Regions from separate parts of the Pseudoduganella sp. LjRoot289 genome, predicted to be linked through region 3. Evidence: predicted binding sites of a transcription regulator. Region 3 holds the regulator's gene; each other region holds the start of a gene.
What was found. Region 3 encodes sigma-54, which starts transcription at its own class of promoters, with help from an activator protein. Its sites were predicted from a motif close to TGGCANGNAANCTGCTTT; they were not measured.

Region 1 (7,588 bases), 2.4 Mb from region 3:
GGTTCACCAGGGTGCCCGGCACGGCGGCGGCCGTGCCGATGGCCACCGCCGCGGTGCCCATCATGGCGTGGTGCAGCTTGCCCATCGACAGCGCGCGCACCAGCAGGTCGATATCGCCCGCAGCGACCTGTTTGCCGCTGGAGGACACATAGGCCGCCGCCGGCGCCACGAAGGCCACCTTGGGCGTGTGCTGCCGCTGCGCCGCCTCGTCGATATGCTGGATGAGGCCCATGCGCAAGGCGCCGTGGGCGCGGATGGTTTCGAAGCGCGCCAGGGCCTGGGGGTCGCCGTTGATGGCATCCTGCAGTTCCATGCCGGTGTAGCCGATGTCTTCCGCGTTGACGAAAATGGTCGGGATGCCGGCGTTGATCATGGTGGCCTTGAAGCTGCCCACGCCCGGCACTGCCAGTTCGTCGACCAGGTTCCCGGTCGGGAACATCGACTTGCTTCCACCCGCGCCAGCCCCCTCCTCGTCCGCCGCCGGGTCCATGAACTCGAGCTGCACTTCGGCTGCGGGGAAGGTGACGCCGTCCAGTTCGAAGTCGCCCGTTTCCTGCACTTCGCCGTCCGCGACCGGCACGTGGGCGATGATGGTCTTGCCAATGTTGGCTTGCCAGATGCGCACCACGGCCACGCCGTTTTGCGGTACGCGCTCCGCGTCCACCAAGCCGCCGCTGATGGCGAAACCGCCCACGGCGGCGGACAGGTTGCCGCAGTTGCCGCTCCAGTCGACGAAGGCCTTGCCGATGGCGACCTGGCCGAACAGGTAGTCGACGTCATGGCCGGGCCTGGCGCTTTTCGACAGGATCACCGTCTTGCTGGTGCTCGAGGTGGCGCCGCCCATGCCGTCGGTCTGCTTGCCGTACGGGTCCGGGCTGCCGATCACGCGCAGCAGCAGAGCGTCGCGCGCCTTGCCGGGCACCTGGGCCGCTGCAGGCAGATCCTGCAAGCGGAAGAACACGCCCTTGCTGGTACCGCCACGCATATAGGTGGCGGGGATTTTGATTTGAGCTTGATGAGCCATAAATAGTCCTCACAGCGTCATTCCCGCTTGCGCGAGGACGACAGATTACGCGGCCTTGGCCGACTCCAGGAAGTCCTGCGCGAAGCGCTGCAGCACGCCGCCCGCTTCGTAGATCGACACTTCCTCGGCGGTGTCCAGGCGGCAGATCACCGGCACCGTCAGCTGCGCGCCGTTCCTGCGCGTGATGACCAGCGCCAGCGTGGCGCGCGGCGTGCGTTCGCCTGTGACGTCGAAGGTCTCGGTGCCGTCGATGCCCAGGGTCAGGCGGTTCACGCCCGGCATGAACTCCAGCGGCAGCACGCCCATGCCCACCAGGTTGGTGCGGTGGATGCGCTCGAAGCCTTCGGCAACGATGGCTTCCACGCCAGCCAGGCGCACGCCCTTGGCGGCCCAGTCGCGCGAGGAACCCTGGCCGTAGTCGGCGCCGGCGATGATGATCAGCGGCTGCTTGCGCTCCATATAGGTCTCGATGGCCTCCCACATGCGCGTAACCTTGCCTTCCGGCTCGACGCGCGCCAGCGAACCGGCCTTGACCTTGCCGTCTTCAACCACCATTTCGTTCTTCAGCGTCGGATTGGCGAAGGTGGCGCGCTGCGCGGTCAGGTGGTCGCCGCGGTGGGTGGCGTAGGAGTTGAAGTCCTCTTCCGGCAAACCCATCTTGTGCAGGTACTCGCCGGCCGCGCTGTCCATCATGATGGCGTTCGACGGCGACAGGTGGTCGGTGGTGATGTTGTCGCCCAGGACCGCCAGCGGACGCATGCCCGACAGCGAGCGCGCACCGGCCAGCGCGCCCTCCCAGTACGGCGGACGCCGGATATAAGTGGTCTGCGGACGCCAGTCGTACAGCGGGCTCACCTTGATGCCGTCGTCTTCCTGCTTGGCGAACATCGGAATGTAGACCTTGTGGAAGTGCTCGGGCTTGACGCTGGCGGCCACCAGCGCGTCGATTTCCTCGTCCGCCGGCCAGATGTCGGCCAGGCGCACTGGATTCCCCTGGGGATCCAGGCCGAGGACATCCTTCTCGATATCGAAACGGATGGTGCCGGCGATGGCGTAAGCGACCACCAGCGGCGGCGAGGCCAGGAAGGCTTGCCTGGCGTAAGGGTGGATGCGGCCGTCGAAGTTGCGGTTGCCCGACAGGACGGCGGTGGCGTACAGATCGCGCTCGATGACCTCTTTCTGGATCACCGGGTCCAGCGCGCCGGACATGCCGTTGCAGGTGGTGCAGGCGTAGGCGACCACGCCGAAACCCAGCTTTTCCAGCTCGGGCATCAGGTGCGCGTCCTCCAGGTACAAGGTCACGGCCTTGGAACCGGGGGCCAGCGAGCTTTTCACCCATGGCTTGCGGACCAGGCCCAGCCTGTTCGCGTTGCGCGCCAGCAGGCCGGCGGCGATCATGTTGCGCGGGTTGTTGGTGTTGGTGCAGCTGGTAATCGCGGCAATGATGACGGCGCCGTCGGGCATGAGGCCAGGCTCGTTCTCGACCACGCCCGAAATGCCGCGCGCGGCCAGCTCGGATGTCGGCACGCGCTTGTGCGGATTCGACGGGCCGGCGATGTTGCGCACCACGGTCGACAGGTCGAAGCGGATCACGCGCTCGTATTCGGCGTGCTTGAGCGTGTCGGCCCACAGGCCGGTTTCCTTGGCGTAGGTCTCGACCAGGTCCACCAGCGCGGCGTCGCGGCCGGTCAGCTTCAGGTACTTGATGGTTTGATCGTCGATGTAGAACATCGCGGCGGTGGAGCCGAATTCCGGCGCCATATTGGAGATCGTCGCGCGGTCGCCCAAGGTCAGGTGCGAAGCGCCCTCGCCGAAAAACTCCAGGTAGGACGACACCACCTTCTCCTTGCGCAGGAATTCCGTCAACGCCAGCACCGTGTCGGTGGCGGTGATGCCCGGCTGCGGCTTGCCGGTCAGCTCGACGCCGATGATGTCCGGCAGCCGCATCCACGAAGCGCGGCCCAGCATCACGCTTTCCGCTTCCAGGCCGCCCACGCCGATGGCGATCACGCCCAGCGCGTCCACCATCGGGGTGTGCGAGTCGGTGCCGACCAGGGTGTCCGGGTAGGCCACGCCGCCCTGCACCTGCACCACCGGCGACATGCGTTCCAGGTTGATCTGGTGCAGGATGCCGTTACCCGGCGGGATCACGTCGACGTTCTTGAACGCCTTCTTGGTCCAGTTGATGAAGTCGAAACGGTCTTCGTTGCGGCGGTCTTCGATGGCGCGGTTCTTGTCGAAGGCGTCCGGGTCGAAACCGCCGCACTCCACCGCCAGCGAGTGGTCCACCACCAGCTGGGTAGGCACGACGGGATTGACCAGCGCCGGGTCGCCGCCTTGCAGGGCGATGGCGTCGCGCAGGCCGGCCAGGTCGACCAGCGCGGTCTGGCCCAGGATGTCGTGGCAGACCACGCGCGCCGGGAACCATGGGAAGTCCAGGTCGCGTTTGCGCTCGATCAGCTGGGACAGCGAGGCGTTCAGCGTCGCGGGATCGCAGCGGCGCACCAGGTTTTCAGCCAGCACGCGCGAGGTGTAGGGCAGCTTGTCGTAGGCGCCGGGCTGGATTGCGTCGACGGCGGCGCGCGCGTCGAAGTAATCGAGCTTGGTGCCCGGCAGCGCCTTGCGGTGGGCGGCGTTCATAGGGATGCTCATTATTGACGGTCCTTGATCTGCACGAATTTCAGGTCGTCCGGGCCGACGTAGTTCGCGCTGGGGCGGATGATCTTGTTGTCGATGCGCTGTTCGATGATGTGCGCGGCCCAGCCGGAAGTGCGCGAAATGACGAACAGCGGCGTGAACATCGCGGTCGGCACGCCCATCATGTGGTACGACACGGCGGAGAACCAGTCCAGGTTGGGGAACATCTTCTTGATGTCCCACATCACCGTTTCCAGGCGTTCAGCGATGTCGAACATCCTGGTCGAACCGGCTTCCTCCGACAGCTTGCGCGCCACCTCCTTGATGACCACGTTGCGCGGGTCGGAGATGGTGTAGACGGGGTGGCCGAAACCGATCACCACTTCCTTGTTTTCCACGCGCTTGCGGATGTCCGCTTCGGCTTCGTCGGCGTTCTCGTAGCGCTTCTGGATTTCGAAGGCGAATTCATTGGCGCCGCCGTGCTTCGGACCGCGCAGCGCGCCGATGGCGCCGGTGATGGCCGAGTGGATGTCCGAACCCGTGCCGGCGATGACGCGGCCGGTGAAGGTCGACGCGTTGAATTCGTGTTCCGCGTACAGGATCAGCGACACGTGCATGGCCTTGACCCATGACTCGCATGGCTTCTCGCCGTGCAGCAGATGCAGTATGTGGCCGCCGATCGAGTCGTCGTCGGTTTCGACTTCGATGCGCTTGCCCGAATGGCTGTAGTGGTACCAGTACATCAGCATGGAGCCGAAGGAGGCCATCAGGCGGTCGGCGATGTCGCGCGCACCGGGAACGTTGTGGTCGTCCTTCTCGGGCAGCACGCAGCCCAGCACGGACACGCCGGTGCGCATCACGTCCATCGGGTGCGCCGACGCCGGCAGCGCCTCCAGCGCGGCCTTCACCGCCTGCGGCAGGCCGCGCAGCGATTTCAGCCTGGTCTTGTAGGCGTTCAGTTCGGACTGGGTCGGCAGCTTGCCGTGCACCAGCAGGAAGGCGATTTCCTCGAATTCGCTGGTGGTGGCCACGTCCAGGATGTCGTAGCCGCGATAGTGCAAATCGTTGCCGGTCTTGCCGACCGAGCACAGTGCGGTATTGCCGGCGGTGACGCCGGACAGGGCGACGGATTTTTTAGGCTTGAAGCTTGGGGCTTGTTCGGTCATCTCGGTCTCCAGGTATCTCGGATAATGTCAGCTATTTTTTTTCGCGGCGAACAGGGCATCGAGCTTCTGTTCGAAGTCGTGGTAGTTGATGCGCTCGTAGAGTTCCATGCGGGTCTGCATGGTGTCGAGCACGTTCTGCTGGGTGCCGTCGCGGCGGATCGCGCCGTACACGTTTTCGGCGGCCTTGTTCATGGCGCGGAAAGCGGACAGCGGATACAGCACCAGGCCGACGTCGGCGCTGCGCAGCTCGTCCACGGTAAACAGCGGCGTCGCGCCGAATTCGGTGATATTGGCCAGCACAGGCACGCCGACCGCCTTGGCGAACTGCTTGTACATGTCCAGCGTGACCATCGCTTCCGGGAAGATCATGTCGGCGCCGGCTTCCACGCAGGCCACGGCACGCTCAATGGCGGCGTCCAGGCCTTCGACGGCCAGCGCGTCGGTGCGGGCCATGATGACGAAGTTCTCATCGGTACGGGCGTCGACGGCGGCCTTGATGCGGTCCACCATTTCAGACTTCGATACGATTTCCTTGCCCGGGCGGTGGCCGCAACGCTTGGCGCCGACCTGGTCTTCGATGTGGATGGCGGCGGCGCCGAACTTGATCATGGACTTGACGGTGCGCGCCACGTTGAAGGCGGAGGAACCGAAACCGGTGTCCACGTCCACCAGCAGCGGCAGGTCGCACACGTCGGTGATGCGGCGCACGTCGGTCAGCACGTCGTCCAGGCTGGAGATGCCCAGGTCCGGCAGGCCCAGCGAACCGGCCGCGACACCGCCGCCGGACAGGTAGATGGCCTTGAAGCCGGCGCGTTTGGCCAGCAGCGCGTGGTTGGCATTGATCGCGCCGACCACTTGCAGGGGAGATTCTTCCTGGACGGCTTTGCGGAACGCGGCGCCTGCGGAATATTGGCTCATGTAATGCCCTTTCAGTTAGGTTGCATGCAGTAATGCAAACGCTGTGCCAGCGGGTGAAACACAGCAAAATCAAGCACTTGGCACTATGTGGCACCGACTACGCCGTTTCAATCTGAAACACTGAAACAAGTTTGAAACGCAATTGAAACACCCGGCCTGCGCCTTGCACTATAATTTGAAACATGCGACATTCCACGCCCCTGCCCTTCGACATCGCCGACAAACCCGTGATCTGGACGGTGGCCGTGTCGCGCCTGTCCGAACTGTTCCGCGACATCACGCTGGAATACGACGAACTGGCGACGATAGAGCCGATCAACCTCGGCTTCGACGAAGCGGCGCGGCACATCCGCGAGCGCATGGCCACCGAGCGCTGCGACGCGGTGATCGCGGCCGGCTCGAATGCGGCCTATCTGAAGGGCCGCCTGTCGGTGCCGGTGGTGATCGCCAAGGCCAGCGGCTTCGACGTCATGCAGGCGCTGGCGCGGGCGCGGCGCGTGTCCGAGCGCATCGGCGTGATCACCTACCAGGACAAACTGCCGGAGCTGGCCGAATTCGCCGCTACGTTCGGCTTCGACGTGGCGCAACGCACCTACGCCACCGAGGAGGACGCGCGCGCCCGGATCAACGACCTGAAGGCGTCCGGCGTGCGCGCCATCGTCGGCGCGGGCCTGATCACCGACCTGGCCGAGGAAGCCGGGCTGACGGCGGTGTTCATGTACTCCGCCGCCTCGATCCGCCAGGCTTTCGACGACGCGCTGGAAATGGCGCGCCTGACCCAGCTGGAAGCGAACCGCGGCCGCGGCCGCGCCGGCGTGGTGGCGGACACGCTGCGCGCCAAGCACGGCCTGAACGACCTGCGCGGCGACTCGGCGGCGATGGAGAAGATGCGACAGGCCGTGGTGCTGTACGCGAAGTCTCCCGCCACGGTGCTGATCCAGGGCGAAACCGGCTGCGGCAAGGAGCTGGTGGCGCAAGCCATCCACCGCGAGAGCCCGCGCAGCCTGGGCGCGAACCGGCCTTTCGTGGCCGTCAATTGCGGTGCCATCGCCGAGTCGCTGCTGGAATCCGAACTGTTCGGGCACGAGGAAGGCGCGTTCACCGGCGCGCGGCGCGGCGGCCACGCGGGCCTGTTCGAAGCGGCCAACCGGGGCACGCTGTTCCTCGACGAGATAGGCGAAATGCCGCTGACGCTGCAAACGCGGCTGCTGCGGGTGCTCGAGGAACGCGAGGTGGTGCGGGTGGGCGGCACGCGGCCGATCGCGGTCAGCGTGCGCATCATCAGCGCCACCCACTGCGACCTGGAGCAGCGCGTGCGCGAAGGCCGCTTCCGCGCCGACCTGTTCTACCGGCTGGCCGTGCTGCGCCTGGCGCTGCCGCCGCTGCGCGAGCGGGCCGACGACGTCGTGCAACTGGCCGAATGGTCGCTGAAGAACGCGCTGGCGGCGCTGGGCGCGCGGCCGCATCCCAACCTGCGCGCCGAGATCATGGCCTGCGCCCCGCTGCTGCTGCGCTACGGCTGGCCCGGCAACGTGCGCGAACTGCGCAACCTCACCGAGCGGCTGGCGCTGTTCCTGGCGGCCGAGCCGCTGCAGGCGTTGACGCCCGGCTTCGTGCTCGGCGTGGCGCCCGAGTTGGGGGCGGCCGCGCCGGCCCGGCAGTTCGCGGCAGCAATGGCCGATGCCGCCTATGCGGCCGATGACGCTCACGACATTCCTGGCATGCGCGCAAGCGCAGGCACACCGGCAGCGCTCGGCATGCCCGCCCTCGCAGCGGCCTCGGCGCGCCCGCCTGATTCCGCCAATACCACTGACAGGGCCACCCCGGCCGCCGGCCGCCGCGC
Region 2 (7,588 bases), 3.4 Mb from region 3:
CCTGGTTCTCGGCCCAGGCGAACAGCATGGCCAGCAGCGCCTCCTCGCGCGGGATGTCGAGCGCGGCGACGGCGCAGGCGTAGGCGACCGGCAGCGCCAGCTCGGTTTCGGGCGGCAGCATGGCCGTGATGGCGGCGTCGGCGATGCCCAGTTCGGCGATCAGGCGCGACAGGGAGTAGCCCATCTGCAGCGTCTCGGCGCGGAACTCGGCCGTGTCGCGCGAAGCGAGGAAGCGTTCGCTCCATTCGGCCACGGCGGCCGCGTCGCGGCGCCCGAAGGCGTGCATCAGGCGCCAGCAGACCGGGGCTTCCCACTGCGACACGACTTCGCTTAACTGGCGCACGATCCAGGCGCGCCCCGTTTCTGCGTTGTGCACCGCGCCCGACTCCAGGGCCGCTTCCAGCCCCTGCGAATAGCTGTAGGCGCCGATCGGCAAGGCCGGGCTGGCGAACTGCAGCAGATGCAGCAGCGCGGCGGCGTGCATCATGGCGCGACACCTGGCATAAGCGAACTCGTAGGGCGCGTTAGCCGGCACGGCGTAACCCGCCCTACGGCGTCGATGTAAGGCTGAGGTTTCATGACGCGCTGTCGCCGGGACGGTGGATCTTTTGGCGCAGCGGGATGGGCGCGAGCGGATGGCCGCCGTGGCTGTCGTGGCCGTGCCCGTGGCCGCCGCCGTAGGCGCCGGACTCGGGTTCGAAGGCGGCGTCTTCCGCCACCACCACGGCGCCCAGGCCGGCCAGCATGTCCTTGAGCACGGCGTCGGCGCGGATGCGCAGGAAGCCATCGCCCACTTGCGCCTGCGTGTGGCGGTTGCCGAGGTGGAAGGCGCAGCGCAGCAGGGTGTGCGCATCGGCGCACGTTACCTTATAGGTCGGCTCGCGCGCGGCGACCACGCGCACGACGACGTTGCGGTCTTCGCCGGTGAGCAGGTCGCCGTCGCGCAGCACGGTGCCGCGCACGGTGAACACGCCGACTTCTTCGCCGGTGCTGAGCACGGCGCGCAAGCGGCATTTTTCGCGCAGCTCGTAGGGCAGCACAAGCTGCGCCACCGGTTCGGCGACGCCTGGGCCGGCGCTGGCGGGGAGTTTGGTGTGCAGGGTCAGCATGGGGATGGCAAGCCTCGTCAGAACAGGAAATAGCGCTGCGCCATCGGCAGCACGGCGGCCGCTTCGCAGACCAGCAACTGGCCGTCGGCGCGTACTTCATAGGTTTCGGGATCGACTTCCATATGCGGCGTGGCGCCGTTGTGGATCATGTCGCGCTTGCGCAGCGTGCGCGTGTTTTTCACGGCGATGGTCTGCTTGTTCAGGCGCAGCCGTTCGCCCAGGCCGGCGTCGAACGCGGCCTGCGAGACGAAGGTGAAGGACTTGCGCAGGCCGCCGCCGAAGGCGCCGAACATCATGCGGTAGTGCACCGGCTGCGGCGTCGGGATCGACGCGTTCGGGTCGCCCATCTGCGCGGCGGCGATCATGCCGCCCTTCAGTATCATCGACGGCTTGACGCCGAAGAAGGCAGGCTTCCACAGCACGATGTCGGCGATCTTGCCCACTTCCAGCGAGCCGACCACGTGCGAGATGCCGTGCGTGATGGCGGGGTTGATGGTGTATTTGGCGATGTAGCGCTTGGCGCGGAAATTGTCGTTGCGCGCGCTGTCCTCGGCCAGCGCGCCGCGCTGCACCTTCATCTTGTGGGCGGTCTGCCAGGTGCGCATGATGACCTCCCCCACCCGGCCCATGGCCTGCGAGTCGGACGACATCATCGAAATCGCGCCGATGTCGTGCAGGATGTCCTCGGCGGCGATGGTCTCGCGCCGGATGCGCGACTCGGCGAAGGCCACGTCTTCGGCGATGGCCGGGTCGAGGTGGTGGCACACCATCAGCATGTCGAGGTGTTCATCCAGCGTGTTGACGGTGTAGGGCCGCGTCGGGTTGGTCGACGAGGGCAGCACATTGCCCTGCCCGACCGCCGCGATGATGTCCGGCGCGTGGCCGCCGCCCGCGCCTTCGGTGTGGAAGGTGTGGATGGTGCGGTCCTTGAACGCGGCCAGCGTGTGCTCCAGGAAGCCGCCCTCGTTGAGCGTGTCGCTGTGGATGGCGACCTGCACGTCGAGGCGGTCGGCCACGGACAGGCAGTTGTCGATGGCGGCCGGGGTGGTGCCCCAGTCCTCGTGCAGCTTCAGCCCGATGGCGCCGGCCAGCACCTGCTCCTCCAGCGGCAAAGGCTGGCTGACGTTGCCCTTGCCGAGGAAGCCGAGGTTCATCGGGAAGGCGTCGGCCGCGCTCAGCATGGCGTGCAGATGCCACGGCCCCGGCGTGCAGGTGGTGGCGGCAGTGCCCACGGCCGGGCCGGTGCCGCCGCCCAGCATGGTGGTCACGCCGCTCATCAGCGCTTCCTCGATCTGCTGCGGGCAGATGAAGTGGATGTGCGAATCGATGCCGCCGGCGGTGACGATCAGCCCTTCGCCGGCGATGATCTCGGTGGCCGCGCCGATGGCCATCGTCACGCCGGACTGGATGTCCGGGTTGCCGGCCTTGCCGATGGCGGCGATCAGGCCGTTCTTCAGGCCGATGTCGGCCTTGACGATGCCCCAGTGGTCGAGGATGACGGCATTGGTGATGACGGTGTCCATCACCTCGGCGTGAGGACGCTGCGACTGGCCCATGCCGTCGCGGATCACCTTGCCGCCGCCGAACTTGACCTCCTCGCCGTAAATCGCGTAATCCTTCTCGATCTCGATGAACAGTTCCGTGTCGGCCAGGCGGATGCGGTCGCCGGTGGTGGGGCCGTACATTTCGGCATAGGCGGCGCGCGGAATCGATGCCATATTATCCTTTCGGTGGCGTGTCTTGCAGCTTGCCGTTGACGGCGCCGTTAAAGCCGTGCACCACGCGGTCGCCGGCCAGCTTGACCAGTTCCACGGTGCGCTGCTGGCCCGGTTCGAAGCGCACGGCGGTGCCGGCGGCGATGTTCAGGCGCATGCCGTAGGCCTTCCAGCGCTCGAACGAGAGCGCGGGATTGACTTCGAAAAAATGGAAGTGGGAGCCGACCTGGATCGGACGGTCGCCGCGGTTGGCGACGACGACGGTGACGGTTTCACGGCCCTGGTTGAGGCCGATCTCTCCTTCTTCGAGCATGAATTCACCAGGGATCATGATGAGCTCCTTCAAGGGATGGGGTGGTGTACGGTGACGAGCTTGGAGCCGTCGGGGAAGGTCGCTTCGACCTGGATGTCGGGGATCATTTCGGGCACGCCCTCCATGACGTCGGCGCGCGTGAGGATGGCCGCGCCTTCGGACATGAGCTCGGCCACGCTGCGGCCGTCGCGCGCGCCCTCCATGATGGCGGCGCTGATCAGCGCCACCGCTTCCGGATAGTTCAGTTTCAGGCCGCGCGCGCGGCGGCGCTCGGCCAGCAGGGCGGCGGTGAAAATCAGCAGCTTGTCTTTTTCGCGTGGGGTCAGGTCCATGGTCTTTCCTGTTCAGGTGCGCCAGCTGCGCGGGTCGAAGGCCGCGCGGCCCAGCAGGTGCGGCCGCAGCTTGCGCCAGACGGCCAGCATGATTTCGCGTGCGGCCTCGCTGTCGTCGCCGAGGTGGCGCACGACCAGCAGGCCTTTCATCTGGGTGGCGCCAAAGCCGCTGCCGTCACCGCCGCCCGAGCTGCGGCCGACGTCGTTGCGGATGTCGGCCAGCACGGCGGCGGGCAGCGGCGCGCCCGCCGCGATCAGGGTGGCGCACACGCTGCGCCCGTCCAGGCCCAGCGGGCTGGCGATGCCGTCCGGCGTCAGCGCGCCCTGCTCCCACCACAGCAGCTTGCCGCCGCGCCGGATGCGGGTGCGCTGCGCCACACGGCCGGCGCGGAAGGTCTCGCCGGAGGCGCGCCGCCCCATGCACAGGATTTCGCAGCCGAGGTAGCTGGCGTCCGCCGCCAGCGCGATATCCTGCTCCAGCTCGACGTGGGCGCCGTCGAAGAAGATGGTCTCCTGCGGCATCCATTCGATGGATGCGCCGGCGCCGGCGTCCAGGCGCACGCTCTGGCGCGACACCTTGCCGTTGGCCTTGTACCACTTGGCCGCGCCGGGCGTGGTGAGGAAGGCGCGCGCGCGCCCCCCCACCGTGGCGCTCAGCGCCAGCTGGTCGCCGCCCACCACGCCGCCGGGCGGATGGACGACGATGGCATGGCATACCGCGCCGCCTTCCGGATACAGCGGCTTCTGCACCCGCAGCGGACCGCTGTGGCGGCGCTCGACCAGGCGGGTGGTGCCGGCGTCGTCGGCGAAGCCCAGCGCCAGGCTGGCCTGCCAGGGAGCGTGCGCCGGGACGGCCGCGCCGCCACCGGCGCCGCCCGCCGGAGCAAGCGCAGCCAGGCCGGCGGCAGCGGGTATGGCTGCGGCCGGATGGCTGTTAGCGCTACACAAAGTGTCCGCGTGAATGACGGTGTCTGGCATCAATGAAAAAGTGAAAAAGTGGGCGGCCAGATGGACGACCACGTACTGAACGAGTAGTACGCAAGTAATACAAAGCAATACGCAAGTAGCATGCCAGCGCTTGCGCGTCTTTCGCGCCGCCGCGGCCGCGGTCAGCGCACCAAGTTGGCACGGCCGCACCAAAGTGGAGCGCCCGCCCCTGCATCCCCCAATGCCGCGCCCTTGCGGCAAGGCATGGCGTATAGTCCAAACGCATGAGCACCACACTCTGGTTCATCCTGATCGGCTGCCTGATGCTGGCGCGCGGCCTGGCAGCGACCACCTTGTCGCGGCTGCCCGTGACCTCGGCCATCGTCTACCTTGGCGTCGGGCTGGCGCTGGGGCCAGCCTTCCTCGGCATCTTCGCCATCGACCCGTACGCGCAAGCGCCCTTGCTCGAGGTGCTGGCCGAACTGGCCGTGCTCATCTCGCTGTTTTCGGCGGGCGTGAAGATGCCGGTGCCGTTCGCGCTGGCGCGCTGGGCGCCGTCGCTGCGGCTGGCGTGGCTGTCGATGAGCATTTCGGTCGGGCTGATGACAGCCTTCGGCACCCTGGTGCTCGGTCTGCCGCTGGGCGCGGCGGTGCTGCTGGGCGCCATCCTCGCGCCCACCGACCCGGTGCTGGCCACCGACGTGCAAGTGCGCCACGCGGGCGACAAGGACCAGTTGCGCTTCGCCCTGACCTGCGAGGCCGGCATGAACGACGGCAGCGCCTTCCCCTTCGTCATGCTGGGGCTGGGCCTGCTCGGCCTGCACGAACTGGGCGAGCACAGCTGGCACTGGGCACTGGTGGACGTGCTGTGGGCAACGTCGTCGGCGGTGCTGTTCGGCATTGCCGGCGGCGCGCTGCTGGCACGGCTGGGCTGGGCGCTGCGCGGCAAGGATCCGAAGCACGAGGTGCTCGACGACCTGGTCGGACTCGGCCTGATCGCGGTGGTGTACGGCGTCAGCGTGTGGCTGCACGCCTGGGGTTTCCTGGCCGTGTTTTTCGCCGGCGTGGCATTGCGGCAGACCGAGCTGGTGCTGGCGGGCGCGCCCAAGGACAGGCAGGGACTGCTGAAGGCTCCGCAGCCGAGCACCGCGCACGCGGCCACGCCGGCCAACTCCCCGCCCGATGCCGATGCACCGCTGACGGTCAGCGGCGAGTCGCTGATCTTCAAGGAACACCTGGAGCGCCTGTCCGAGCTGACACTGGTGCTGCTGCTGGGCGGCGCCGTCACGGCGCAAGTGTGGGACTGGCGCGCATGGAGCACGGCGCTGTTCCTGTTCCTGGTCGCGCGTCCGCTCAGCGTGTTCCTGGGGCTGGCAGGGTCGGCGGCGCGGGGCCGGGTGCGCGGCATCGTCTCCTGGTTCGGCGTGCGCGGCATCGGCTCCGTCTACTACCTGATGTACGCGGTCAACCACGGCCTGCCGCAGGGCCTGGCGCGCGAACTGATCGACATCACGCTGGTGGTCATCATGCTGTCGATCGCCGTGCACGGCATCAGCGTCAAGCCGCTGTTCGACCGGTTCTGGCGCGACTAAGCGACTGTCTGCAATTCGTTTGACGTAGCCGTTTGCGCACTTCGCGGGGATGTGCAATATTGCCTTTTAGGCTATTGCATAATCGACAAATCCACTGCGGAGTACGGATGCTTTCTTTCCTGAATCAAGTTTGGCATAAGTTGGCGTGGTCGGCCTGGTCGTCCCGGCTGCTGCTGTTCGCGTTCTTCTGGATGGTGGCGGCGGCCGGTTTTTCGGGCTCCGTCGGCAAATGGGGCTTGCGCGACAACGCGGCCGAGTTTTCCATCGAGGGCATGCTGGAGGCCCGTGCCCAGAAACCTTTCGTCTACCGGCAATTGCTGCCCATGCTGGCCAACGCCGCCGACCGCGCCGCGCCACCTGGCATCAAGCAGCTCGCGTCCCGCACGCTCGGTCCGCAGAAGGTCTACGTCAAAGCCAGCTCGGCCGCCAACCCGGCCATCAGCTTCCGCTACATCGTGGTCTACTACCTGTCCTTCCTGTCCCTGCTGGGCAGCTTGTTCCTGATGCGCGCGATCTCACTGGACGCCGGCCTGGCGCCCATGACGGCGGTGCTGGCCCCGAGCGCGCTCGCGCTGGCCTTCCCTTACCTGCAAACCGTAGGCGGCTTCTTTTACGACAGCGCCGAACTGTTCTTCTTTGCCCTCGCCTTCCTGCTGGTGAGCAGGCGCCAGACGGCGCTGTTCTTCGCCATCCTGATCCCGGCCACACTGAACAAGGAATCGTTTCTGTTCTTCGTCGTGGCGCTGCTGCCCCTGCTGATGCACCACTATCCCAAGCGCAGCGCCGCCGCCATCGGTGCGGCGGCGGTGCTGGTCTCCGGGCTGGTCAACGCCGCCGTCAAGCTGATGTTCGCCGACGCGCCGGGCGGCGCGGTCCAGTACCACCTGGCCGGCAACCTGCAAGCCTATCTGTCGGGCGCGCCCTACAGCCAGCTCGAACTGACCTATGGTCTCGCCGGGCCGCGCCAGGCCTTCGCGCTGACGCTGTTCATCATCGCGCTGGTGTTCGCGCGCGGCTGGCGCGACAGTCCCGGCGTGGTGAAACGCCACATCCTGCTGGCGGCGGCCATCAACCTGCCGCTGTTCGCCGCCTTTGCCGCCGCCGGCGAATTGCGCAACCTCAGCCTGCTGTTCATCGGCTTCGCCATCCTGATCGGCAAGGCACTGGAAGCCGGCGGGCGGGCGGAGACGCCGGAAGCAAGCATACCCTTGAACCTGGAACAGCCGCGCTACCGGCATGGAGGCGAACTATGATGGACATCCCGCTGGTGGTGGACCTGGACGGGACGCTGACGCCGACCGACACCCTGGTCGAAGGCACGGTGAAGCTGATACGGCAATCGCCGAAATACCTGCTCTGGCTGCCGATCTGGCTGCTGCGCGGGCGGGCCGGCTTCAAGAGCAGCCTGGCCGAGCATGCGGGCGTGTCGGCGCATCTGCTGCCCTACAACGAACCCTTCCTGGCCTGGCTGCGCGTGGAAAAGCTGCGCGGCCGGCGCATCGTGCTGGCCACCGCCGCCCACCAGACGGTGGCCGACGGGGTGGCCCGGCATCTGGGCCTGTTCGACGAGGTGATCGCCACCACGCCGGGCAGCAACCTC
Region 3 (7,588 bases):
GCCGCCCAGCAGGGCCGCCACCGGCGGCGGCATGCCGGGCAGCGCGCCCGCCGCCGGCAGCGCGTCCAGCAAGGCGCGCCAAGCCTCGGGGCTGTCGATCCCGCAAAAACGGCGCAACTGGCGCGCCAGGGTGCGGTGCATGTCAGCCTTCCATCGTGCGGCCCGGCCGCACTGCGCGTTTGTCTATCCTGCTCACCAAACCATCCCCTTCGGCCGCGGCTGTCGATGGCGCGGCGCGCCATCGGCCGGCCCATGCAGACGATAGCAAAGGCGCGGCCGCGCCAACATAGGGAAAGGTTGATTCGGGGGTAGGGATAAGCGCGGGCCGGCGCCGGGCGGCGGCTAGGCCAGGTGGCGCAGCGGGTGCGCGTGCGCCGGCCACGGCGGCGCGAAGAAGCCGGCCACCAGCGCCGGCGTCACCTCCTCCAGCGTCGCCGGCGACCACTGCGGCGCGTTGTCCTTGTCGACCACCAGCGCGCGCACGCCTTCGAGCACTTCGCCGTGCTCGAAATTGCGACGCACCACGTTGCGCTCCATGCGCAGGCAGTCCGCCACGCCGAGCGAGGCGCCGCGGTTCAACAGTTCCAAGGTCACGCACATCATCAGCGGCGACCGGGTCCGCATCGCTGCCAGCGCCTTCTGCGCGAACGCGCCCTCGTCCCCGGCCAGCGAGGCCATGATGGCCGCCACGCTGTCGGCTGCGAAGTGGCGCTCGATGGCGGCACGCTCGCCTTCCAGCACGCCGGCGCCGGCGTCAAAGCCCGCAGCGTAGGCCTGCACGGCCTCGCGCAATTCCGCGCCCGGCACGACTTCCAGCAAGTCGCCCAGCGCCTGCCATTCGGCTTCCGGCACGTAATGATCGGCCAGTCCCACGTACAGCGCGTCCGGCGCGCCCACGGTCAGCCCGGTCAGGCCCAGGTAGCGGCCCAGGCGGCCCGGCGCGTGCGACAGGAAATGGCTGCCGCCGACGTCGGGGAACAGGCCGATGTTCACCTCGGGCATCGCCATCTTCGTCCGCCCGCTGACGACGCGCACGCCGCAGTCCGGTCCGCCCTGCGCGATGCCCATGCCGCCGCCCATCACCACGCCGTCCATTAACGCGATATACGGTTTAGGGTAATAGTGGATCAGGTGGTTGAGCGCGTATTCCTCGGTGAAGAAATCCTCCAGCAGCGCGCTGCCGCCCTGCGGCGTGGCGCGGCCCACGTCGTGGAAGAAGCGGATGTCGCCGCCCGCGCACAAGGCCTTCTCGCTGCTGCTGCGTATCACCACGGCGGCCACGGCGCTGTCGTCGCGCCAGGCCAGCAAGGCGGAGGTCAGGGCGCGCACCATGTCCAGCGACAGGGAGTTCAGGGCCTTCGGGCGGTCGAGCGTGATGAAGCCGGTGCCGTTGGAAACTTGCGTGAGGACGTGTCCGCTCATGGGTTTAAATCAGCTAAATCAACAATACCGTATTCTAGATCGATGGCCGCAAAAAAGGGCGCCAGATGCGCCCTTTGTTGGAGTGCCGGGGACCCTACAGGGTGGCGGCGGGTTCGTAAGTGTCGGGGAGGTGTTTGATGGCGTCGTGGCCGTGCTCCTGCACTTTCGATTTGTATTTCATGACTTGGCGGTCCAGTTTGTCGATCAGCGTATCGATGGCAGCATACAGGTCTTGCGACAGGCTTTCCACGTACACGGTCTTGCCGGACATGCGCAGATTGATTTCGGCCTTTTGCCTTTTGTCTTTCTCGGTGAGGTTATCTACGGTCAGGATGACAGCAATATCAATAACTTGATCGAAATGGCGTTTGATCCTCTCCAGCTTGCTCTGCACGTATTCACGGATGGCTGGCGTCACTTCGAGATGATGTCCACTGATGGTGAGATTCATACACACTCCTAAAGAAGAGGGCTCATACGCTGTCGTCTTGTTGGCGCGTAGGGGAACCCAAGTAAAACTACAAAGCTTTACGCAGACTAACCGGTGGGATTTTCAGAGCTTCGCGATACTTGGCAACAGTCCGTCGCGCAATTACCATGCCTTGTTCCCCCAGCATGTCCGCAATCTTACTGTCGGATAATGGATTTTTCGGGTCTTCAGCTCCTGTCAATTGCACTATCAGCGCCCGTATCGCCGTCGAGGATGCTTCTCCTCCTGCTTCGGTGGCGACGTGGCTGCCAAAGAAATATTTCAACTCAAACATGCCATGCGGAGTCAGCATGTATTTCTGAGTTGTTACCCGAGAAATAGTGCTCTCGTGTAGTCCCAGTGTATCAGCAATTTCACGCAACACAAGGGGTCTCATGGCAACCGCGCCATGGCTGAAAAAGTTCTTTTGTCTTTCTACTATCGCCTGCGCGACGCGCAGGATGGTGTCGAAACGCTGGCGCATATTCTTGATCAGCCACTTCGCTTCCTGCAGCTGCGCGCCCATGGCGGACTCGCCCTTGCCCTGCTTGAGCATGTTGGCATACAGCGCGTTTACGCGCAGGCGCGGCATCACGTCGTTGTTCAAGGAGACCTGCCAGCCATTGCGCGCCTTCTTCACGATCACGTCCGGCACCACGTAGTCGGACACGTCGGAGGCGAACTCCGCGCCCGGGTGCGGATTGCACAGCCGTATCACCGTTTGCGCTTCGCGCAAGTCCTCGTCGTCGCAGTCGAGGGCTTTTTTGAGCTTGTTGAATTCGCGCTGCGCGAACCAGGCCAGGTGCTTTTCGACGATGGTGACGGCCATGCGGCGCGTCACCAGGGGCACGCCCGGCATGCGCCGGATCTGCAGCGACAGGCACTCGGACGCGCTGCGCGCGCCGACGCCGATCGGGTCGAACGATTGCAGCAGGGTCAGCGCCGTCTGCAGCTCGTCGAGCTCGACATCGGCCTCTTCCGGCAGGCGGGCGTGGATGTCCTCCAGGCTCTCTTCCAGGTAGCCGTTCTCGTCCAGCGCGTCGATGATCAGCTCCATCAGCACGCGGTCGCGCGGCTGCTGCACCGTCACGCGCATCTGTTCCATCAGGTGCTCGCGCAAGGTGCAGTGGCTGGCCTCGAGCTGCGGGCGCGAGTCCTCGTCGTCGGGCGCCTTGCTGCGGCCGGCGTCGCTCCAGTCGCTGTCGGCCTCGGCGTTGCTGGCGCTGTCGCCGTCGCCGCTCTCGAACGCTTCGGCTTCCTGCGCGGGCGCGCTGTCCTGCGCCGGCGCGCCGACGTCGGCCGGCGACGCTTCGGCGCCGCTGGACTGGGTCTGGTTGATGGCGCCGTCGCCAAGCAGGCGCAGCGAGCGGTCGAGCGGATCGTCCAGCCGTTCCAGCAGGGGATTGTCGCCCAGCAGCTGCTCCAGTTCCTGGTGCAGCTCCAGCGTGGACAACTGCAGCAAGCGGATCGATTGCTGCAGCTGCGGCGTGAGCGCCAGATGCTGCGAGGTGCGGAGTTGCAGAGACTGTTTCATGGGTGCTTACATGCGGAAGTGTTCGCCGAGGTAGACGCGCCGCACCGATTCGTCGGCGATGATGTCGTCCGGCCGGCCGGACGCGAGCACGCTACCCTGGTTGATGATATAGGCGCGGTCGCAGATGCCCAGCGTTTCGCGCACGTTGTGGTCGGTGATCAGCACGCCGATGCCGCGCTCCTTGAGGAAGCGCACGATGCGCTGGATCTCGATCACGGCGATCGGGTCGACGCCGGCGAAGGGTTCGTCGAGCAGCACGAAGCGCGGATTGGTGGCCAGCGCGCGCGCGATCTCGACGCGGCGGCGCTCGCCGCCGGACAGCGACAGCGCCGCGTTCTCGCGCAGCTTCTCGATCTGCAGGTCGGCCAGCAGGCGGTCCAGGCGCTCGTCGATCTGCGCCTTGCTCAGCCGCTTGCCGTCCACCTTCTGGATCTCCAGCACGGCGCGGATGTTCTCCTCCACCGTCAGCTTGCGGAACACGGACGCTTCCTGCGGCAGGTAGGACAGGCCCAGCGTGGCGCGCTGGTGGATCGGCATGCTCGACACGTCCACGCCGGCGATGTCGATGCTGCCCGCGTCGGACGGCACCAGGCCGACGATCATGTAGAAGGAGGTGGTCTTGCCGGCGCCGTTGGGGCCGAGCAGGCCGACCACCTCGCCGCACTCGACCTGCAGCGAGACGTCGTGCACCACCTGGCGCTTGCCGTAGGTCTTCTGCAGGCCGCGCACGACCAGGGTGCTGTTGCAGCTTGGAGTGTGTTCCGCCATCGTCATTTCCCCGCCGCAGGCTGCACCGGCGCCGGTGCGGGCGCAGTTGCCGGCGCGGACGGCTTGGCAGGCTTGTTCGACGGCTGGATCACCATGGTGCCGCGGCCGGCGCCCGGCTTGCTGCCGCCGTCGGCGCTGTTGCGCACGCTGAAGAATTCGCGCCGGCTGTCGTAGGAAATGAACTCGCCCTCGACCTCGTCGCTCGGCTTGTTGCCTTCCAGGCGGCGCACCTTGGCGCGCGAGAACAGCTTGACCAGTTCGGCCTTGCCGTCGTACTCGATGCGTTCGGCTTCGCCTTCGACCCACTGCTCGCCCTCGCCGTCGCGCTTCTGGCGGAAGGTGGCGGGCTTGCCGCCCACGCTGGTCAAGGTCACGTACTGGTAGCCTTCCGGATCCTTGGTCACCACCGCCTTGGCCGACTTCATCAGCAAGGTGCCGCGCGTGAGCACGACGTTGCCGGTCAGCGTGCTGATCTGCTTGACGTCGTCGACGTCGGCGTTGTCGTAGCTGATCTGGGTCGGCTTGGTGGAGTCGGCCTTCTCGGCCTGGACCAGCCCGGCCGTGCACAGCAGCAAGGCCGACAAGAGCATTTTTTTCATGTTTTTTCCATTCAGTGTATTCGATTATTTAGGCGCCGGCGGCGGCGTGACGATGGTGCCGCGTCCGCGCAGCTGCACCTGGCGCGTGGCGTTGTTCGCCTTCATGCCGGTGCCGGTCGCGGTGGTGCCGCCCTGCATGATCTGCACCGGCGCATCGGTCTCCATGCGGTCCTCGTCCGGATAAACGGTGAGGGCCTCGGTGGTCATGTGCATGGCCGCGCCCGTGCCCTGCGCTGCGCGGTCGATCACCACATTGCCCTCCAGTTTCACGCGCGAATTGCCCTCGTCCACGCGGGCCCGCCTGGCCGTCATGTCCAGCGGCGGATGCCCGGAACTCAGGTTGCGCACCACCGGCTTGTCGATCTCCGACGCGTCGTCGATCGGACGGTGGACCAGCTTGTCGCCGGCCACGATGTAGCTCGGCTTGCCTTCCTTGGTCATGCGCACCACGCTGAACTGCTCGATGATGTAATCGGGCTCGTTCAGGCGCTTGTCGGCCATGAGTTCCTCGTCGCTGCGGCTCATCAGCTGTACCAGCCAGAAACTGCCGCAGGCGGCGAACACCCCGGCCACCATGGTGATCGACAGCCGCCAGCGCTGCGCGGTTCGTTTACGCATCATTCAACCTTCGCATATTCTCGATTCTTTCAGACCAGGAACTGGGCCATGACCTTGTCGTAGTTGCCGGTGGCGCGCAAGACGAACTCGCTCACTTCGCGCACCGCGCCGCGGCCGCCGTGGGCTTCGGTCACGTGGTGCACGCGGCTGAGCACGTCGGCGCGGCCGTTCGGCACCCCCACCGCGAAGCCGACGCGCTTGAGTATCACCAGGTCCACCACGTCGTCGCCGATGAAGCACACTTCCTCGGCGGACAGGCCGGTCTTGGCCAGCAGCGCGTTGAACGGGGTCAGCTTGTCGTGGCCGCCCTGGTGCACGAACTCGATGCCGAGGTCCTTGGCGCGGGCCGTCACCTGCGGCGAACGGCGCGCGCTGATGATGGCGGTCAGGATGCCCGCTTCCTGCAGCAGCTTGATGCCCAGGCCGTCCTGCACGTTGAAGGTCTTCATCATTTCGCCCTCGGCGCCGTAATGCAGGCTGCCGTCGGTCAGCACCCCGTCGACGTCGAAGATGATCAGCTTGACCTTGGCCGCGCGCGCCACGTTTTCCAGATTGTAGGCCTTGTTCATCAGATCACCTTGGCACGCGTCAAGTCGTGGATGTGCAGGGCGCCGACCAGCTTGCCGTCGGCGTCCACCACCAGCATCTGGTTGATGCGGAACTGCTCCATGACGGCCACCGCGTCCACCGCCAGCTTATCCGGTGAAATGCTGCGCGGGTTGACGTGCATCACGTCGCTGATGATGACCTTGCTGAAATCCTGCACTTTTTCTATCATGCGGCGCAAGTCGCCGTCGGTAAACACGCCGACCGGGCGGTTGTCGGCGTCGACGATGGCGGTCATGCCCATGCCTTTTTGCGTGATCTCCAGCAGCGCGTCCGGCAAGCGGGTGTCGAGCGGCACCGAGGGCACGGCGTCGCCGCTGCGCATCACGTCGCGCACATGGGTCAGCAGGCGGCGGCCCAGCGCGCCGCCGGGGTGGGAACGGGCGAAATCCTCTTCCTTGAAGCCGCGCAGGTCCAGCAGCGCCACGGCCAGCGCGTCGCCCAGCGCCAGCGTGACGGTGGTGCTGGCGGTGGGCGCCAGGTTCAGCGGGCACGCTTCCTTGGCCACCGACACGTCCAGGTGCACGTCGGCCAGCAGCGCCAAGCTGGAGCCGGGTTTGCCGGTCATGGAAATCAGGGTGCCGCCCATGCGCTTGACCACCGGCAGGATGGCCATCAGTTCCGCGCTTTCGCCGGAATAGGAGATGGCGATGAAGGCGTCGTCCGCGGTCACCATGCCCAGGTCGCCGTGCGCCGCTTCGGCCGGGTGCACGAACAGGGCCGGGGTGCCGGTCGAGGCCAGGGTGGCGGCGATCTTGCGCGCGATGTGGCCGGACTTGCCTATGCCCGAGACCACCACGCGGCCTTTGCAATTCAGCAACAACGCGACCGCCTGGCCGACGCTGTCGTCGGTGGCTAGGCGCGCGTGCATGGCGTTGATGGCGTCCGCCTCGATCTGCAGGGTTTCACGGGCCAGCGCCAGGGCGCGCTGCGCCGTCTTGTTGTCAAAAGCTTTCAGCATGGGATTTCCATCGGTTACACTCATGCCGGAAGTATAGCCGAATTGCGAAAGCAAAAAACTTGCCAGTCCTAACAAACAACGGGACAAGCGCCTTACCTGGATACGCCGCATGTTTTCACCGCTGGAACTGACCCTCTTGCTGCTAGGCAGCGCCGTGCTGGGCGTGGTCGCGTTCAGGATGATGCATTTACCGCCGATGCTGGGCTATCTGACGGTCGGCATCCTGATCGGGCCGCACGCGCTGGGGCTGGCCGAACAGAGCGAGGCCGGCCATATCCTGGCCGAATTCGGCGTGGTGTTCCTGATGTTCTCGATCGGCCTGGAATTTTCGCTGCCCAAGCTGATGGCCATGCGCGGCATCGTGTTCGGGCTGGGCATGGCGCAGGTGACGGCCACCATTGGCGCCACCATGGGGCTGGGCTGGCTGCTGGCCTACCAGCTGCCGGGCATCCACATCAGCTGGCAGGCCTCGTTCGCGCTGGGCGGCGCGCTGGCCATGTCGTCCACCGCCATCGTCGTGAAAATGCTCACCGAGCGGCTGGAGCTGGAAAGCGAGCATGGCCGCAAGATCATGGGCATCCTGCTGTTCCAGGATCTGGCCGTGGTGCCGC
Region 4 (7,588 bases), 630 kb from region 3:
GCCAGGCCGCGGCCTCGGACAGCGGGCAGCGGTGGATTTCCTCGAACAGCTTGGTCAGCTCGCGCGCGAACACCACCTGGCGCGTGGGTTCGAAAGCGGCCGCCAGCGCGGCCGCGCATTCGACGATGCGGTGCGGCGCTTCGTAGAACACCATGGTCGCGGTGACGTTGCGCAGCTGCTGCAGCACGGTCTCGCGCTGCTTGGCCTTGGCTGGCAGGAAACCGATGAAGTGGAACTGGTCGTTCAGCAGGCCGCTGGCGGAAATCGCCGTCACGGCCGCCGAGGCGCCCGGCAGCGGCACCACGCGCAGGCCTGCCGCGCGCACCGCGTCGACGATGCGCGCGCCCGGGTCGGACACGGCCGGCGTGCCCGCATCCGACACCAGCGCGATGCGCTCGCCGCCCTGCAGGCGCGCGATCAGCGTCTCGGCCACTTCGCGCTCGTTGTGCTGGTGGGCCGCGATCAGCGGCTTGTGCAGGCCGAAACGGGTCATCAGCTGGGCCGTGTTGCGGGTGTCCTCGCAGGCCACCGCGTCCACCAGGCCCAGAAGATGCAAGGCGCGCAGACTTATATCAGTGACATTACCGATCGGGGTCGCCACTATATACAATGTTGCGATAGGATAGCTCTGGTTAGCTGTCTCGCCCAGGACGGGCAGGGTGGCGATGCTGGTTGCTTGTACTGTCATGGAGGTTGGATGCTGCCTAAAAGAGTGAAATTGCTGCTGTTGTGCATGGCAGCCAGTCTGACCAGCGCTTGCAGCACGCCTTGCGACGCGCCCGGCAAATTGTGCGCGCCTGTGTCATCAATTACAAGCCCGGCGCCGCAAACGCGGCCCCAGGCCGCGCCGGAGCGCCCGCCGGAGCCACCGCCGCCTGCCGTGGAAACCTTCGCCGTGCCGATGCCGGGCACGCAAAGCGGCGTGGGCATGGCTCCCCCGGCGCAGCCCGGCGCAGCGCTACCGGCACCGGCTGCCGGCGGACCGGACTACCGCATCGGCCTGATGCTGCCGCTGCATTCGGACGCGCTGCGCCAGCACGCCGACGCCCTGCGTGCCGGCTTCATGGCGGCCTGGGAGCGCGACCGCGAGGGCGTCGCCGTCACGCTGATCGAAACCGGCGACGCGGCCCAGGACGTGCTGGCCGCCTACACCGCCGCGCTCGAGCAGCAGGACATGATCGTCGGCCCGCTGGCCCGTTCCGCCGTCACCGCCGTGGCGGCCAGCCCGCTGGTGAGCAAGCCCACCATCGCCCTGAACCATCCGGACGGGCGCGGCGAGACTGCGCTGCCGCCGCAGATGCTGGTGGTCGGCCTGTCGGTCGAGGACGAGGCGCGCCAGAGCGCCGACTGGGCCGCGCGCGAGCATCCGGGCGCCGTGGCCTACATCCTGTCGAGCACGGCGCAGTACCAGCGCCGCAGCGCGGCCGCCTTCGCCGCGCAATGGCAACGCCTGGGCGGCAGCGCCAAGATCGCCGAACTGAACGTGCTGAACGGCTACCTGAGCGACGGCGAACTGGTGGCGCTGCGCGCGCGCCTGCAAAGCGAGCCCTCGGCGGTGCTGTTCGCCGGGCTCGATGCGGACCAGGCGCGCCAGCTGCGCGTGGCGCTGTCGGCGCCGCCGCTGGGCGAGCTCGCCATCTACGGCACCTCTTCCCTGAACCCCGGCAAGGCCAGGCAGTTGCCCGGCCCCGAGCTGGACGGCGTGCATCTGCTGGACCTGCCATGGCAGCTGCAGCGCGACCATCCGGCGGTGATGGTCTATCCGCAACTGGCGGCCAAGGACGCCGACCTCGAGCGCGTGTACGCGCTCGGCATCGACGCCTTCCGCGTGGCGCGCGAGATCGCCAGGGCCGGCCAGCGCAAGTCGCCGGCCCGGTTCAAGCTGGACGGCGTGACCGGATTGCTGGATGTGCGCTTCGGCGACGGCCCGGCCTCCTTCGAACGGCGCGAGCAAGCCGCCATCTACAAGGACGGCGTGCCGGTGCCGGTGCAGCCTTAGCGGCCCCGGCCATGCCGCTCACCGCCAAACAGCTGCAGGGCAACGCCGGCGAGGACGACGCGCTGGACCACTTGCGGCTGCACGGCCTGAGCCTGGTCGAGCGCAATTTCCGCTGCAAGGGCGGCGAAATCGACCTCATCATGCGCGACGGCGCGGCGCTGGTGTTCGTCGAGGTGCGGCGCCGGGCAGGCAGCGGCTACGGCGGCGCCGCCGCCAGCATCACGCCGGCCAAGCAGAAGCGCCTGATCCACGCCGCCCAGTTCTACCTGCTGCGCGTCAAGCCGCTGCCGCCGTGCCGCTTCGACGTGGTGGCGATCGATGGCAAACAATTAAGCTGGCTGAGGAATGTGCTCGAAGTCCGCGCCTGACCGGTCAGCATCGAAGTGTAAGCATATTTAACAGCGCTTGTCCGGTCCCGCGCGCGACTGCACTATAATCCCCGACTATGAATACTCAACGCATCCTCTCCCACTTCCACGAAAGTGCCGAAATCAAGATCCAGTCCGCGACCGTGCTTGCGCAGCCGATCGGACAGGCGATTGAACTGATGTTTTCGGCTTTGTCCAACGGCAACAAGATCTTGGCCTGCGGCAACGGCGGCTCGGCCGCCGACGCGCAGCATTTCGCCGCCGAGCTGGTGGGACGCTTCGAGCGCGAGCGCTTCCCGCTGCCGGCCATCTCGCTGGCCACCGACACCTCCATCCTGACCGCCGTGGCCAACGATTACAGCTACCGCGAGATCTTCTCGAAACAGGTGCAGGCCTACGGCCAGGCCGGCGACATCCTGCTGGCCATCTCCACGTCCGGCAATTCGGCCAACGTGATGGCGGCCATCGAGGCGGCGCTGGAGCGCGAGATGCGCGTGATCGCGCTGACCGGCAAGGGTGGCGGCGCCATCGGCAAGATGCTGACCGACGCCGACGTGCACATCTGCGTGCCGGCCGACCGCACCGCCCGCATCCAGGAAGTCCACCTGGTGACCATACATGCCTTGTGCGACGGGATCGACGTCGCGCTGTTCGGAGGAGATGCAGATTGAATAAGCCAAATGCCCTTGTACGCACCCTGTTGATCGCCGCCCTGGGCGGCGCCATGCTGTCCTCCCTGTCGGCCTGCGTGCCGCTGATCGTCGGCGGCGCCGTGGCGGGCACCGTGGCCGCGTCCGACCGCCGCACCTTCGGCGCGCAGACCGAGGACAAGGCGATCGCCGTCAAGGCCGAGGTGAAGCTGCCCAACCTGGTGGGCGACGCCGGCCACGTCAACATCGCCAGCTTCAACCGCCGCGTGCTGCTGACCGGCGAAGTGCGCGACCAAGCCATGAAGGATACGCTGGAACGCGAGATCCGCGCCATCGAGGGCGTGGTCTCGGTGACCAACGAACTGGAAGTGGCCGGCCCGGCCAGCTACACCTCGCGCTCGAACGACGCGCTGATCACCACCAAGGTGAAAGCCAGCCTGGTGGACATGAAGGACATCTCGGCCAATTCCTTCAAGGTGGTGACCGAGCGCGGCAACGTCTACCTGATGGGCCGCGTGACCCAGCGCGAAGGCGGCATCGCGGCCGACGTGGCGCGCGGCGTGAACGGCGTGTACAAGGTGGTCAAGGTGTTCGAGTACATCAGCGAAGATGAATGGAAACAGTACCAGCCCAAACCCGCAGCGAACTGATCATGAAATCGCCCTCCGCCTGGATCAAACCCGCCTTGGCCGCCGCCGTCATAGCGGGCCTGGGCGTGACCGCCTACTTCTCGCTGAGCAAGCACAGCAGCGCGCCCGATGTGACCTTTGTCGGCATCAAGGGCGAACGCATCACGCCGGCCAGCCTGCGCGGCAAGGTGGTGATGGTCAACTTCTGGGCCACGTCCTGCGCCACCTGCGTGAAGGAAATGCCGCAGATGGTGGACACCTACAACAAGTACAAGGCGCAGGGGCTGGAGTTCGTGGCGGTGGCGATGAAGGAAGACCCGCCCAACTACGTGCTCAACTTCGCGGAAACGCGCCAGCTGCCGTTCAAGGTGGCCCTGGACGTGACGGGCGACGCCGCCAAGGCCTACGGCAACGTGGCCATGACGCCGACCACCTTCGTCATCGACAAGGAAGGCCGCATCATCAAGCGCTACGTGGGCGAGCCGGAGTTCCAGGCGCTGCACAAGCTGCTTGAAAAGGCGCTGCAGGGTTAACCCTGCGGGTTACGCTGCACTCGGTGCGCCCCGCTGATCTGCCCTACTGCCGCGTTCTCGTTGGGCGGGTTAGCCGGGGGCGCCGAGCCGAAGGCGTAACCCGCCAAAGCTTCAAAAACCCGTTTGCAGGGACAAATACCAGCCCTTCTGCTTCTTCTTGTTGAACACGGTGATCTCGCCCAAGTGGACGTAGGCCGCCGTGACCGAGATGTTACGGTTCGGGAACCAGGCCACGAAGGCGTCGTAATAGGCCCGCTCCGGATCCACGCCCAGGTTGTGCGGCTTGTGACGGTATTCGGCCCCCAGCGCCAGCTTGCGGTTGATCAGATAGGCCAGCGACACCTCCGGCATCAGCCTGGCGCTGTCGCCCTGGTCGCCGCCGAAACCGAGCAGGCCCATCTGGTTGGCCTTGGTGGCGCGCAAGGTGCCGTTCACCAATAGACTTTGCTCAAACAGCACCTTGGTGGCCGACAGATAATAGTCGTAGCCGCTGTCGTCCCTGGCGCCCAGCTGGGTCACGTTGGTGACGCCCAGGGCTCCCAGGCCGCCTATGCCCTTGTTCTTCTTGTACAGGATGCCCAGCGCCACCTGCGGCAGCCAGCTGTCCTGCTCGTAGACCGCATCGCCCAGCAGCCTGAACTTGAGGCCGACGATGTCCTGCTTGATGTGCAGCGCGTTCAGCGGCGCCAGCTCGCCCTTGAAGTCCTGGCGCGCCAGCGACAATTCCAGCCGGTCGCCGACGCCCACCGCCACGCCGTAGCTGCCCAGCGAATAGTCCTGCGTCTTCACGTGCGTGTAATGGGCGTTGGCGGCCCAGCTGTCGCGCGAGCCGTAGCCGGTGATCAGGGCCCACGGCGTGAGGCCGCCGCCGCCCGCGCCTTCGATCTGGCTGACGCCGCCGGTGGCCAGGAACTTGCCCATGTCGAGCTTGCCCTGTACGCCGGGCGAAGCAGTCACGATGTCACGCTGCATGGGTGCCAGCTTGGCGATCAGCTTGTTCGACACGCTGCTGGGCACGCCGTGCCGCTCCATGGCGATCTGCAAGTCTTCGGCCAGCGCGTTGAACTGGGCGTTGGTGATCTTCAGGTCGATGTGCACCGACTTCATGTCGCGCACGGTGCCCACGCCGTCCATGGTCTTGTCGCGGTATTTGCCGGTGTACTTGCACGGGCCGCCGGCGAACTCGCAGAATTGTTCCTGCAGGCGCACGTTCAACTGCTGCATGTCGAAGTCGGCGAAGGTGTCCTTGATGCGGGGGTCGGCCAGCACTAGCGCAATGAAGGTGTCGGTGATGCGCTTGATGCCTTCCTTGCCGCCCAGTCCCTGGTAGGTTGAGTCCTCGGTGTACGGCGTCTGCGCGCAGGCCAGCGAGGAAGCCAGCAACAGGGCGAGGGTGGCGGCCTTGGAAAGTTTGATCATGTCATAGCTTTGTACGAAATTCGTCCAATTTAACAGATCATCCTATACAAACGGCCGCTCACTTCTCATGTTCGCGACATCGTTGGTGCTAGACGACGCAGGGCTATGTCTCGCCACTATCGAGCTCCATTTCTTCCAACAGCGCGACGCGATCCTGCGGTGAAGCCGAGCATGCATAAGCCCGCCAGGAACATGCTGATAGTCCCGGGCTCATCAACAGCCGTGCTCGGCACTTCCGCTGCGGAGACCTTGATATTGTCGAGGAAGAGCGAAGAGTCCGTCCCCGTCGCTGCTTTGAAGTCGATGGTATGGCTACTCCCCAGCAAACCGCTAATATTGAAACTGTAGGTCGCCCAGTCCGCACCTGCCGGGGTCAACACGCCGCCACCCAGCACCTTGCCGTCCAGTGTAATCTGCACACTCTGGTGGTTGTTGGGGCGCTGTGCCATATCGAACGACACCATATAATCCGTGGCGTCGGAAGTGAAGGTCTGCGACAACTCCGCCGGCGCCCAATGCAGGCTAGCCACGTCTTGCAGGAAAACCACGGAAGAGGTCCTCGCGACGCCTCCCCATGCCGTCGAATTATTCGCAATGCCCGCGCCGTTGGCGAAGACCCATGGCGCATCGACAACATAGCCGCGATAGCCGTTCCCATAACGTTCGCCCCCCAGCGGCACATTCGAGTTATCAAAACCGCCGTCTTGAATCAGTAGAGGCGTTGCACTGGCAACTGCAGCGGCGCAACCGAGGATGGCGGCCAGAAAAACCTGTTTCATTTGTTCTCGCTTTGCTGAAAAATTCCATATGGAAATTTATTATAAGAATATATTTTCCAAAATGCAATCAATGTTCCATTTCATCATATTCGGCGAAAAACGGTAACGACGTGCTGTCTCAGGCAATTACTACTTGGGGTACAGAATCATTTGCGTGCAGCGGAACAACGCTATCGTCTTGCCTGTGTCTTTGTGCGTCACCGTCGCGTCCCAGACCTGGGTGGTGCGGCCCGCGTGCGCGACCTTGGCCGTTACTGCAATCACGCCGTCGCGCGCCGTGCCAAGGTGGTTCGATTTCAGTTCCAGCGTGGTGAAATTGAGCGCTCCTTCCGGCAGGCTGGCGATGCAGCCGTAGCCGCAGGCGGTGTCGGCCAGCGTGACCACGGTGCCGGCGTGCAGATAGCCGTTCGGCGCCAGATGGTGCGGCTGCAGCGCGACTTCGGCGCTCGCCTCGCCATAAGCGATGGCCGTGAAGCGTATGCCCATGTGTTCTGGCAGCTTGCCCTTGCCGAACTGGTCGAGCTGGTCGATATTGAATTTTTTTGGTGTGTCCATGGCGGTCTCTCGTGGCGAAAATACCAATTCTATCCGTGCCCGTCTTGCACGGCAGAGGAAAAACGGGCTAAGCAGGGCCGATTTCGGCAAAGCGGTTCCCAAGCCGCCGGATCTGGTCCATATTGTTGCCTGATTCCCCACTCAGGACGAATATGGACCACGCTATGCAATCCGAGTATGCAGCAGCCCGCCCCGGTGCGATCGCCGTGTTTGGCGCCGGTTCCATCGGTACCTACGTCGGGGGCGCGCTGCTGGCAGCCGGGACCGACGTGACGCTGCTGGGCCGCGCGCGCATGCGCCAGCGCATCGCTGAACACGGCCTGACGCTGACCGACCTGCACGGCCGCGTCGCCGCGCTGGGCGGCGCGCAAGTTCCCTACACGGACGATCCGGCCAGCCTGGCCAGCGCGGCGCTGGTGCTGGTCACCGTGAAAAGTGCCGACACGGCGGCCGCCGCGGAAGCCATCCGGGCCCACGCCCATCCTTCAGCCCTCATCCTCAGCCTGCAAAACGGTGTCGGCAACGCGGACACGCTGCGCCGCATCCTGCCCGGCTGGACCGTACTGGGCGGCATGGTGCCGTTCAACGTGGTGCAGATGCCGGACGGCCGTTTGCACCGGGGCACGGCGGGCGAACTGATGGCGGAGGCCTCGCCC

Region 1: prpB (methylisocitrate lyase) is a predicted target of sigma-54. The motif match lies at 5,777-5,794, and genes of this name have one in related genera.
Region 2: ACSQ8Y_RS12160 (urease accessory protein UreD) is a predicted target of sigma-54. The motif match lies at 4,526-4,543, and genes of this name have one in related genera.
Region 4: ACSQ8Y_RS24125 (PEP-CTERM sorting domain-containing protein) is a predicted target of sigma-54. The motif match lies at 6,438-6,455, and genes of this name have one in related genera.

The regions. Positions count from the first base shown of each region.
Region 1 covers NZ_CAXUPN020000001.1:3,855,848-3,863,435, forward strand. Annotated here, with positions in the region: gene prpF (2-methylaconitate cis-trans isomerase PrpF) at 1-1,024, opposite strand, end outside; gene acnD (Fe/S-dependent 2-methylisocitrate dehydratase AcnD) at 1,070-3,664, opposite strand; gene prpC (bifunctional 2-methylcitrate synthase/citrate synthase) at 3,676-4,827, opposite strand; gene prpB (methylisocitrate lyase) at 4,855-5,745, opposite strand; gene prpR (propionate catabolism operon regulatory protein PrpR) at 5,928-7,588, shown strand, end outside.
Region 2 covers NZ_CAXUPN020000001.1:2,901,788-2,909,375, forward strand. Annotated here, with positions in the region: gene ACSQ8Y_RS12135 (urease accessory protein UreF) at 1-484, opposite strand, end outside; gene ureE (urease accessory protein UreE) at 576-1,109, opposite strand; gene ureC (urease subunit alpha) at 1,127-2,827, opposite strand; gene ACSQ8Y_RS12150 (urease subunit beta) at 2,829-3,155, opposite strand; gene ACSQ8Y_RS12155 (urease subunit gamma) at 3,167-3,469, opposite strand; gene ACSQ8Y_RS12160 (urease accessory protein UreD) at 3,482-4,366, opposite strand; gene ACSQ8Y_RS12165 (cation:proton antiporter) at 4,681-5,988, shown strand; gene ACSQ8Y_RS12170 (hypothetical protein) at 6,096-7,241, shown strand; gene ACSQ8Y_RS12175 (UbiA family prenyltransferase) at 7,238-7,588, shown strand, end outside.
Region 3 covers NZ_CAXUPN020000001.1:6,260,873-6,268,460, reverse strand. Annotated here, with positions in the region: gene ACSQ8Y_RS27005 (PAS domain S-box protein) at 1-141, opposite strand, end outside; gene ACSQ8Y_RS27000 (enoyl-CoA hydratase/isomerase family protein) at 343-1,422, opposite strand; gene hpf (ribosome hibernation-promoting factor, HPF/YfiA family) at 1,517-1,873, opposite strand; gene ACSQ8Y_RS26990 (RNA polymerase factor sigma-54) at 1,941-3,425, opposite strand; gene lptB (LPS export ABC transporter ATP-binding protein) at 3,432-4,193, opposite strand; gene lptA (lipopolysaccharide transport periplasmic protein LptA) at 4,196-4,792, opposite strand; gene lptC (LPS export ABC transporter periplasmic protein LptC) at 4,817-5,413, opposite strand; gene ACSQ8Y_RS26970 (KdsC family phosphatase) at 5,440-5,979, opposite strand; gene ACSQ8Y_RS26965 (KpsF/GutQ family sugar-phosphate isomerase) at 5,979-6,977, opposite strand; gene ACSQ8Y_RS26960 (cation:proton antiporter domain-containing protein) at 7,087-7,588, shown strand, end outside.
Region 4 covers NZ_CAXUPN020000001.1:5,630,237-5,637,824, forward strand. Annotated here, with positions in the region: gene rsmI (16S rRNA (cytidine(1402)-2'-O)-methyltransferase) at 1-688, opposite strand, end outside; gene ACSQ8Y_RS24090 (penicillin-binding protein activator) at 881-1,999, shown strand; gene ACSQ8Y_RS24095 (YraN family protein) at 2,011-2,367, shown strand; gene ACSQ8Y_RS24100 (phosphoheptose isomerase) at 2,445-3,038, shown strand; gene ACSQ8Y_RS24105 (BON domain-containing protein) at 3,092-3,667, shown strand; gene ACSQ8Y_RS24110 (peroxiredoxin family protein) at 3,670-4,179, shown strand; gene ACSQ8Y_RS24115 (DUF3034 family protein) at 4,291-5,151, opposite strand; partial or broken gene ACSQ8Y_RS24120 (group I truncated hemoglobin) at 5,197-5,598, opposite strand; gene ACSQ8Y_RS24125 (PEP-CTERM sorting domain-containing protein) at 5,715-6,377, opposite strand; gene ACSQ8Y_RS24130 (PaaI family thioesterase) at 6,507-6,932, opposite strand; gene ACSQ8Y_RS24135 (2-dehydropantoate 2-reductase) at 7,097-7,588, shown strand, end outside.